DNA from 3 places in the Sporacetigenium mesophilum DSM 16796 genome. Region 2 is predicted to be linked to each of the others. Evidence: riboswitches for the same ligand, from Rfam matches in the RefSeq annotation. Region 2 holds a riboswitch; each other region holds the start of a gene.
What was found. Region 2 has a riboswitch for cyclic di-GMP ahead of BS62_RS09815 (SH3 domain-containing protein). Riboswitches for the same ligand answer to the same signal wherever they lie in the genome.
Positions count from the first base shown of each region.

Region 1: another riboswitch for cyclic di-GMP. It lies ahead of BS62_RS07910 (CpsD/CapB family tyrosine-protein kinase); the one in region 2 lies ahead of BS62_RS09815 (SH3 domain-containing protein).
Region 3: another riboswitch for cyclic di-GMP. It lies ahead of BS62_RS04760 (OmpL47-type beta-barrel domain-containing protein); the one in region 2 lies ahead of BS62_RS09815 (SH3 domain-containing protein).

Region 1 covers NZ_JCANUR010000007.1:114,452-117,744, forward strand. Annotated here, with positions in the region: gene rsmH (16S rRNA (cytosine(1402)-N(4))-methyltransferase RsmH) at 1-886, shown strand, start outside; cyclic di-GMP riboswitch class I at 951-1,050, shown strand; gene BS62_RS07910 (CpsD/CapB family tyrosine-protein kinase) at 1,109-1,804, shown strand; gene BS62_RS07915 (hypothetical protein) at 1,862-3,293, opposite strand, start outside.
Region 2 covers NZ_JCANUR010000011.1:29,497-32,789, reverse strand. Annotated here, with positions in the region: gene BS62_RS09815 (SH3 domain-containing protein) at 1-1,622, opposite strand, end outside; cyclic di-GMP riboswitch class I at 1,672-1,772, opposite strand; gene BS62_RS09810 (acyl-CoA thioesterase) at 2,074-2,496, opposite strand; gene BS62_RS09805 (tetratricopeptide repeat protein) at 2,640-3,293, opposite strand, start outside.
Region 3 covers NZ_JCANUR010000003.1:119,063-122,355, reverse strand. Annotated here, with positions in the region: gene BS62_RS04760 (OmpL47-type beta-barrel domain-containing protein) at 1-1,391, opposite strand, end outside; cyclic di-GMP riboswitch class I at 1,481-1,574, opposite strand; gene BS62_RS04755 (Lrp/AsnC family transcriptional regulator) at 1,998-2,438, shown strand; gene BS62_RS04750 (LysE family translocator) at 2,450-3,058, shown strand; gene BS62_RS04745 (hypothetical protein) at 3,095-3,293, shown strand, end outside.

The DNA.
Region 1 (3,293 bases), on a different contig from region 2:
AAATATAAAGCCAGACGGTGTATATGTGGATTGTACTTTAGGTGGTGCAGGTCACTCAAAGGAAATAGTAAAAAAACTTGGACCTAATGGACTTTTGGTATGCTTTGATCAAGATATTAATGCTATAAATACTGCAAAAGAAAGACTTGGTGAGTACTCTGATAGAGTAAAACTTGTCCATAGAAACTTTGTTCATCTAAAAGAAGAATTAGAAAAGTTAGGTATTAACAAAATAGATGGTGTTTTGGCAGATTTGGGAGTTTCATCTCATCAACTTGATGAAGCTGAAAGAGGATTTTCATATATGCAAGATGCTCCTCTTGATATGAGAATGGATATAAGAAGTTCATTATCTGCATATGAAGTTGTAAATGAGTATGATGAAAGAGACCTTGCTAGAATAATAAGAGATTACGGTGAAGATAACTGGGCTAAGCGTATAGCTCAATTTATTGTACAAGAAAGAAATGAAAAACCTATAGAAACTACTGGTGAACTTGTTGAGGTAATAAAAAAGGCTATACCTAAAAAAGCTAGAATAGATGGGCCTCATCCAGCTAAGAGAACTTTTCAAGCTATAAGGATAGAAGTAAATAACGAGCTTGGAATAATAAACAAGATGATAGAGGATGCAACTTCTATAATGAATCCTGGTGGGAGAATATGTATAATAACTTTCCATTCGCTGGAAGACAGAATAGTTAAAAATGCATATAAGGATTTAGCTATTGATTGTATATGCCCATCAGAACTTCCTATATGTCAATGTGATAAAGAATCTCTTTTAAAAGTTATAAGTAGAAAACCTATACTTCCATCGGATGAAGAAATAGAAGTAAATCCAAGATCAAGAAGTGCAAAGTTAAGGGTAGCAGAGAGAATATAGGGAAATTAGTCGATTTTTGTTTACAATAAGTTAGAAAAGCGATAAAATTTAAATTAGAATTAAAATTCGATAAAGGCAAATCTAGGGAAACTTAGAGACGCAAAGCTATAGGAGCTAATGTTATACTTATATAATAAGTGTAACTATGCTAGCCAGTTGCCGAAGAAAGTGCGGCTAATGAGTTTTGATTCGCAAGTACATTAAAGATACAGGAGGTAACTTGTGAAAAACATTATATCCCATTCAGATCCTAAGTCGCCTATATCAGAAGCTTATAGAAGTATAAGAACTAGTATAGAGTTTAGTAATATAGATAAAAATGTAAAAACTATAGTTGTAACTAGTTCAATGCAAGGTGAAGGAAAAAGTACTACAGCATGTAATTTAGCAGTATCTTTTGCAAACTTAGGAAAGAAAATTTTATTAATAGACTGTGATTTAAGAAGACCAAGTATTCATAAACAATTTGGAATTACTAATATATACGGTTTGACTGATGTTATTTTAAGCTATAAAACCTTTGATCAATGTATTCAAAGAACTGATATAGAAAATTTGGATATAGTTGCATCTGGTCAAATACCACCTAATCCATCTGAAATGCTAAGCTCTAATAAAATGAGAAATTTAGTTAATAGTTTCAAGGATAATTATGATTATATTATATTAGATACTCCACCAGTTGGAATAGTAACTGATGCAGCTGTGTTATCTAGTTATTGCGATGGAGTAATAATGGTATGTGCTTCTGGAGAAGTTGATATAGAAATGGCTAAAATAGCTAAAGAACGTTTAGATAAAGTTAATGCTAAAATACTTGGAGCTGTTCTTAATAAAATGGTAATAGATAAGAAGAGTTATGCAAACTACTATTATTACGGTGAAGATATATCAAAGAAAAAACGTAGAAGAAAATAATAAAAACTCCTTAAATCATATTGAATATGAATTAAGGAGTTTCTTTATGTTGCTATATTATTTTTTTCTTACAAACCATGCAAATGCTCCTATAAGGGCTGCAGATACTGTAGATACAGCAGCTATAGCTTTTGTTTTGTAGTTAGAAGCAGTTTCAACACTTTTTTCTTCATTTTTGAAAGCAACAGCATCTACCGCTGTGTCTATAGTGAAGGTTCTTGTTTCTTCGCTTTTATTTCCATCTTCGTCCTCTGCTATAATAGTAAGTGTATAAGAGCCTGGTTCAACTATAGTATCACCAACTTTATACTCTTTACCATTAACAAGGATTGTATACTTTACAGCATCTATAAATTTAATATCTAAAGTTACAGGGCTATTATATTTTTTATTGTTTTCTATGGTTAAAACTTCTATTTCAGGTTTTGATAAATTAACTTTAAATCTAAATTGTTCTTCAGATATATTACCGGCTTTATCAGTAGCTTTTACATAAAGGATATAGGCTCCATCTTTATCTATTATTTCACCTGAGTAGTCTAAGTTATTTAGAAGTATAGTTAAAAGGGCTTCAGGATCATCCCACTTTATAAGTGGTTTTATTTTACCTTCAGTATATGTTTGATTATTTTTTATACCAGTAATTGTTATTACAGGTTTTGTTTTATCTACTACAAATGATATAATTATTTCTTGAATATTACCAGCGTCATCTTCAGCTTTTACTACTAAGTTGTATTTACCTTCTTTTTCTATAACAGTATCTGTAGTATAAGGTTTGCCATTAAGAGTCATAGTTAGCTTAGCAGTATCATCATCTATACTTATACTTGGTTTAATTTCTTTGTTAGAGTAGTGGCCATCTTTTATACCTTCTATAGTTATTTTAGGAATTCCTGTATCTACAATTACATCAAAATCAAAAGTAGAGTCATTTCCAGCCTTATCAATAGCTGTAATTACTACTGAATAACTATCATCTGAATTAAATGTATAACTATCTCTAGATGTAGAAGAGGAGCCGTTAGAAGGTTTTATTATTGTCTGTATATTTAAATCTTTTAATTCACTTAATTTATCTTCAATCTCTGCTGTAATTGTTTTACTATCTTTAGAATTTAAATATATTTTGCTTCCTTTAGAAATAGTTTTGTTTCCTGCTTTTACAGATTTAATATCTGGAGCACTTCTATCAATAGCAAAGTTAAGATTACTTGTAAATTTAGTTCTATCAGATATATTAGATATAATATAAGATTTATTAGATATATCTTTTCTTGTAGCCTTATCTCCAACAGATATAGATAAGTCATATATATTCTCAATATATATAGGCTCTTTAAAAGTTACCTCCATACCATAACCAGAAACAAGTGGTTTAGTATCATATTCAATAGATTTTCCATTCAAAACAAATGATAAGTCCTCTGGTGTTGTTGTAACATCTTTTATTGTTATAACAGGGGTTACTTTATCAACCTTTTTATGA
Region 2 (3,293 bases):
GCAGCCTCTGCCCCATATACGTTTGCATTTTTGTCTATAGCCCCTATTCCAAAGAAATTATATACAACAGCAGGTTTGCTAAGAGTTTGACCTTTATATGAATATACAGTCTCTCCTTGTGCTAAACGGGAAGTTCCATATCCAGTTTCCCACATAGCATGAGATACTAAATATATAACATCTACATTATGTTTTTTTGATGCATCTATAAATACACTAGCTTTGTTAGCAAATATATTTGTTTGGTTAGATTTAAACTTTAGATTATTCAAATAAGTATTTAGTTTTTCTTCAGATATGTCTCTATATGTATTTAGCTTTAAAAATTGATACATTCCATTTTGAGTTTTTGCAAAATTTGTTGGATCTAAATAATATTTAATATCATCTTCAACAGCTCTTATAAAACTAGTAAGAGTAATTGAACTTCTAACATTTGCTGAATGTATAACTTGATCTAGTACTGCTTGTTTTGCTAAATGTTCATTTAAACTATAATTTAAAACCTTTTCCTCAACAGTTCCACTATTGTTTGCATAATTTCCACCTGGGTTATTTATTGGTCCATTATTAGGAACTTCAGGTTCACTTGGTGTTTGAGTAGTTGGAGGTGTTTGTACTTCATTTAAATACCTGCTTGCTACACATCCACTTTGATTATTATATTTTATATGACTCCATCCATCTTTTTCTGATGTTACTTCTACTGCTGCACCTTTATTTAATACTGTAACTACCTTATGTGTAGTACCAGGGCCGCTTCTCATATTCAGGCCATCTACATTTACAGTTTTAGCTATAGTAATTACTGGCTGACTATTATCTGGTAATTTAGGTTCCTCTGGCTTTTGAGTAGTTGGAGGTGCTTGCACTTCATTTAAGTACCTACTTGCTACACATCCAGTTTGATTATTATATTTTATATTACTCCATCCATCTTTTTCTGATGTTACTTCTACTACTGCACCTTTATCTAAAACAGTTATTACCTTATATCTAGTACTTGGGCCCATTCTCATATTAAGGTCATTTACATTTACGACTTTCTTTACAGTTTTTGCAGTTTGTTCATTATTATCTGTAACTTTATCTTCCTTAGGTGTCTCAACCGGTTTAGGCGCCTCAACTGGTTTTGACTCTGTCTTATTATCTAAGTATCTACTTGCTACATGTCCGCTCATATTATTAAATTTAATTTGTGACCAACCATCTTTTTCTGATACTACTTCTACCTCTGTCCCCTTGTTTAATACCTTATTTACCCTAAATGCAGTACTTGGTCCACTTCTCATATTTAACCCATCTACATTTACTACCTTTATTGTTATATTAGCATTATCTTGTTGGTTAGATGAAGTACCTACACTTATATATTGACCAGATACCCATCCTTCTTTTCCTGACTTGGCTTCTATTTTATACCACCCATTTGAATTTTCTAATATTTTTACTTCTTCATTTTTTTTAAGTGTAAAAAGCACCTTGTTATTTGTACCTGGGCCACTTCTTACATTTAATGAAGAAGCTGTAACTACCCCTACACTTGGAGCTGCATTAGCATCTACTGCTGCTAACGGAAGTACAGCTAGAGTTGTTAAAATTATCGGCATCTTTTTTTTCAAAAAACCACTCCTTAGTATAAAATTTTTTAATACTTATTAATCCGCTCCTTTCGGTAGCTGGCTGGCATAATTATACTTATGGTTATTAATATAAAATTAGCCCCTTTAGCTTTGCGTCTCTAAGTTTTCCTAGGTTTGCCTTTATCGAGTTTGTTATATTTTATACTACCCCTTGAAACTAAATTTAGTTTGCGTAGTATTGCATTCAATTTAATTATAATATTTTTTTATACTAATTTCTACATATTATGTAAATTATTACAATATATTTACATAATAATGTATTCATCAAATAACAATAAAACCCTTTATATTTTAACAAAAACTAAAATTCGCTATGTTCACGTCTTAAGCGGTATTGAAAACTAGGTACGTTACTCAAAATCGTATTTATTACCACAAAAAAAGAAGGTGCTATATAGCACCTTCTCTTATATAATACATTTTAGATTTATTTTAAAGTTTTAGCATATTCTTTAAGTTTTGCCTCTTCTTCATTTTTTGGTTCTGGTAAAACTATATTATGTGGCATTTTCTTACCGTTTTCATCAACACATATAAAAGTTGTAAATCCATCTACAATAACCTTATCTGTATCATCATTTTTTATAACCTTACCATACACAGTCATACTAGTATTTCCTGTATAAACAACTTTAGTTTCAAGAGTTATAATCTCTCCTTTTTTTACAGGGCAAGTGAATTTAAGTCCATGCATTTTTAAACAAACCATGTTGTCAGGATTTTTATATGTACTTGCAGCAGCAATAAATGCACCTTCTATAAACCATTCTGCCATTCTTCCAGCAAATAAAGTCCCATGGTGATTTAAATCTTCTGATTTCACTAACTTTGACATTGTATAGTGTTTCATTCTGTGCTCCCCCTTGTTCGTCTTATAATTTAAAAATAGAATTATTTACTATATTCATTTAATAATTGTAAAATCCTTCTTAAATTGATAATAATCATGTTTTAAAATAAAAAAGAAAGCATTTTTATATGCTTTCTTTTTAATTAACTATTTATTATTTTTTTAGTTGTTGAGTTATTGTATATACTATTTGGAACTACATTTATTAATTCATTTAATTTCTGCTTACATTTTTCCATATCGCCTTTTTCTTTGTATATCATGGCTATATTGTATAATGAGTGGTCGTAATAGTTGTCTTTTGCTGTATATCTACTAATATAGTTATTGTAGTATTTTAAAGCAGTATCATAATCCTTCATAGATTCATATATGCTACCTAATATAAATATAGATTCAGAAACATATAACTTGTCTTTTCCATATTCCGCAAGATATTCAAAACTCTTTATAGAATCTTTACGAAGCCCTCTCTTCTTTTCATCTAATGCTTTTTTGTAGAGAGCGTGTTCATCTGCAATTACAACTTCTTTTTTAATTATAGGTTTATTGTTTCCAATTTGAAACTTAAGATCATTGTTTTCTTTCTTTGAATTTGCTAAGTCTTCTTTATAATCTCCAACTTGAGTATTTAATGTACTAACTTGGTTGTTTAAATTCGATATTTCATTATAGCCATATATAGATTGACCTATTATGCCAGCTGCTAAAAGAACAATTATTGCTACAGGAATATTATTTTTTTTCTTAGTTTTATTAGGTTTAGCCTTTTTTTCTTTTGGCACTTTCTTAGTTGG
Region 3 (3,293 bases), on a different contig from region 2:
CCAAAGCGGTCACTGTAAGAATTGATTTCATAAACATAATCACCACTAGGCATATTTGCCAATGTTGTAGATGTCCCAGGTAATGTGCTTTTTAAAACTTTCTGACCATCAATAATCTGATATACTTTATAAGCTGTCGCGTAAGGAACAGCATTCCACTTTAGAGTAATGTCATTTCCATTTGTAATAGTATATGTTAAATTATCTGGCGATTGTATTGTTGGTAGTATTAGAGTCAAGGAAGTTTGGCTTCCATCTTGTGATTCACCAAAGCGATCACTATAGGAATGAACCTCATATATATAATCACCAGCTTGTTTATTAGTATACGTAACAGATGTTCCAGTTAGTGTACTTTTTAAGACTTTTTGACCATCAATGATCTGATATACTTTGTAAGATGTTGCGTAAGGAACAGTATTCCATTTTAAGGTGATGTCGTTTCCATTGGTAATAGTATATGTTAAATTACCTGGTGATTGCATTGTCGGCATAACTAGAGTAAATTTGGTTTGACTTCCATCTAATGATTCACCAAAACGACTACTATAGGAATGAACCTCATAGATATAATCACCAGCCTGTCTATTAGTATAAGTAACTGATGTTCCAGTTAATGTGCTTGCAAGAACTTTTTGACCATCAATAACCTTATATATTTTGTATGATGTTGCATAAGGAACAGCATTCCATTTTAAGGTTATATCATTACCATTGGATAATGAGTATGTGAGGTTACTTGGAGCAGTCATAGTTGGTAAAATCACTTGAACCTGTGTAGAATTTGACACTGAAGATTCACCATAAAGGGAATTTTCCGCAGAAACCGCATAGGTATAATTTCCAGCATCTACATTAGTAAATGTGTAAGTGGGCGCTTTTACCGAGGAAATCAATGTTTTTTGTCCATCTTCATTAATTTGATAGAGGTTGTAGTTTTCAGCATACTGAGATACTGGCCAACTTAGGACGATATCATTGCCATTTTGTATCTTATTGGTTATGGCTATTGGTGCTACCATAGTTGGATAGTCAATATCAACTGAAACAGGAGCACATGGACCTGATTCTCCGTCAGCACTTAATGTTGACACAACATATCTATACGAGCCTTCTGGTAGACTATTAAATGTATAAGATGTTGATGTTGTTGTTCCAAGTAGTTTAAGCTGACTGTCAATAATTCCATACACATTATAACCATTAGCTCCATAAACAGAGTTCCATGAAAGCTTTACATTACTCGGTGTAATGAGTTGTGATGATAGGTTGCTTGGCGGCAGTACGTCATTGTTGGTAGTTAATGCATATGCATTAACCAAAGGAAATCCTAGTTGAAACGCCAATAGTACTACTAAAATTAGAAAACTTCGAAGAAAATTTTTCTTCATGGCATGACCCTACCTTTCTTCGCGAAAAAGGGGAATAGGGAAAAAGATAAACCTTAAATAAGGCTTATAGATAAGAAAACTATATTCCCTGTGGCAACCGGCTACCATCCACGTAAATAAAGGTCGTGGTTCAGGCCCTTGGCTTTGCGTCTCATAGTTTCCTATGATTTGCCTTTTTCACTTATAATATATTTATTTTAGGTATATGAATTTAAAAACTTACTAATTAAAACTAGGAAATCTCTATACTTTTAAAGAATCAAAAAGTGACTACCTAATTATATTGATTAAGTTATTGACCCATATATCTTGTACATAATTTTACTATATTTACCATTAAGAAACAATATAAATCAAAATATATTATTTCTAAGCATATTCTTACGTAATATTTAAATCAATTTATTTTTGCTATATTAAACAAGTTGAGGAATTAAAACAACCTTTAAGATTTTAAGTATAATGACATAAATATATATAATTTAATAAAATTTTAAGTAAAAACATATTATTCTTAAAAAATTATTGATGTATCTTAATTTTGTTTACTAATTTTAGGATTATTTATATAATAAATTAAATTGATTAAGAGGAGATGGCTGAGATATGGATATTATTGATGCAAAGATTCTTGAGTCTATGAAAGAAAACGGCAGAGCCACTGCTTCTGAAATTAGCAAGAAAGTGAATTTATCAATACCTGCCGTTTCAGAAAGAATTAGAAAATTAGAAGAATCAAATATTATTGAACAATATACGATTAAGGTTAACCGCGAGAAAATGGGATATAAACTTTTAGCAATTATATTTGTAAATATTGATGAAACAGCAAATATCCAAAATTTTAGAGAAACAATTGTTCAATTTTCTGAAGTAATCGAATGCCATCATATGGCGGGAGAATATGATTATATGCTAAAGGTTCTTATGAATGATACAGGAGAGTTAGAGGATTTTTTGAGTAATAAAATGAAGTCTATTAAAGGTGTTAGAAAATCTAATACATTGATTGTTTTATCAACATTAAAAGAAGTTGCTAATAGGTAGGAGGCTACTGTATGATTATAAAAGGATTTAGGTTTGGAATATTATTACAGTTAGCAGTAGGACCTATATGTTTATTTATTTTTCAGACTGCGGCTTCATCTGGATTTTTTGCAGCAGAGACTGGGGTATTAGGGGTAACAATTATTGATTGTTTATATATAATTGCCGCAATACTTGGTATGGGAACTGTACTAAATAAATATGAAAAAGGACAAAGGTTAATAAAATATTTTGGGGCTATTGTACTTATTGTTTTTGGATTAAGTAATATTGTAGGATCTTTTGGAATTAAAATCCTACCCAGTTTGAATTTTGCATCAAATCAAAGTGGAGAAAATGTATTTTTAAAAACAATGCTATTAACTATATCAAATCCATTGACAATACTGTTTTGGGCAGGGGTTTTTTCTACGAAGATCTCCCAAGAAAATATGGATAAAAAGAATATGTATTTATTTGGACTTGGAGCAGTGTTGTCAACTGTATTATTCTTAACACTTATTTCAATTTTGGGAAGCTTTATTAATAATTTTTTAGATTCAATATTCATTAATATATTAAATATAATTGTTGGATTGGTATTAGTTGCTTTTGGAATCAATAACGTTTATAATGGATAAAATAGACTATATTAACATATTCTTAAGGAGATTTCAATGATAAAAAGAGAATTTGATGTAAATGATACTGCTTATTTAGCAAAAAGTAGAAGACTTAAAGCCCATATAGATGGTAGTGATACTAACACAAAAACTATATCTTTAAGAGCAGGAGATTCTGTAAAGATATTAGATTATTATGAAATTGATAAATACGGATATTCTTATGAAGCTGAATATAAAAAAGATGGAACTT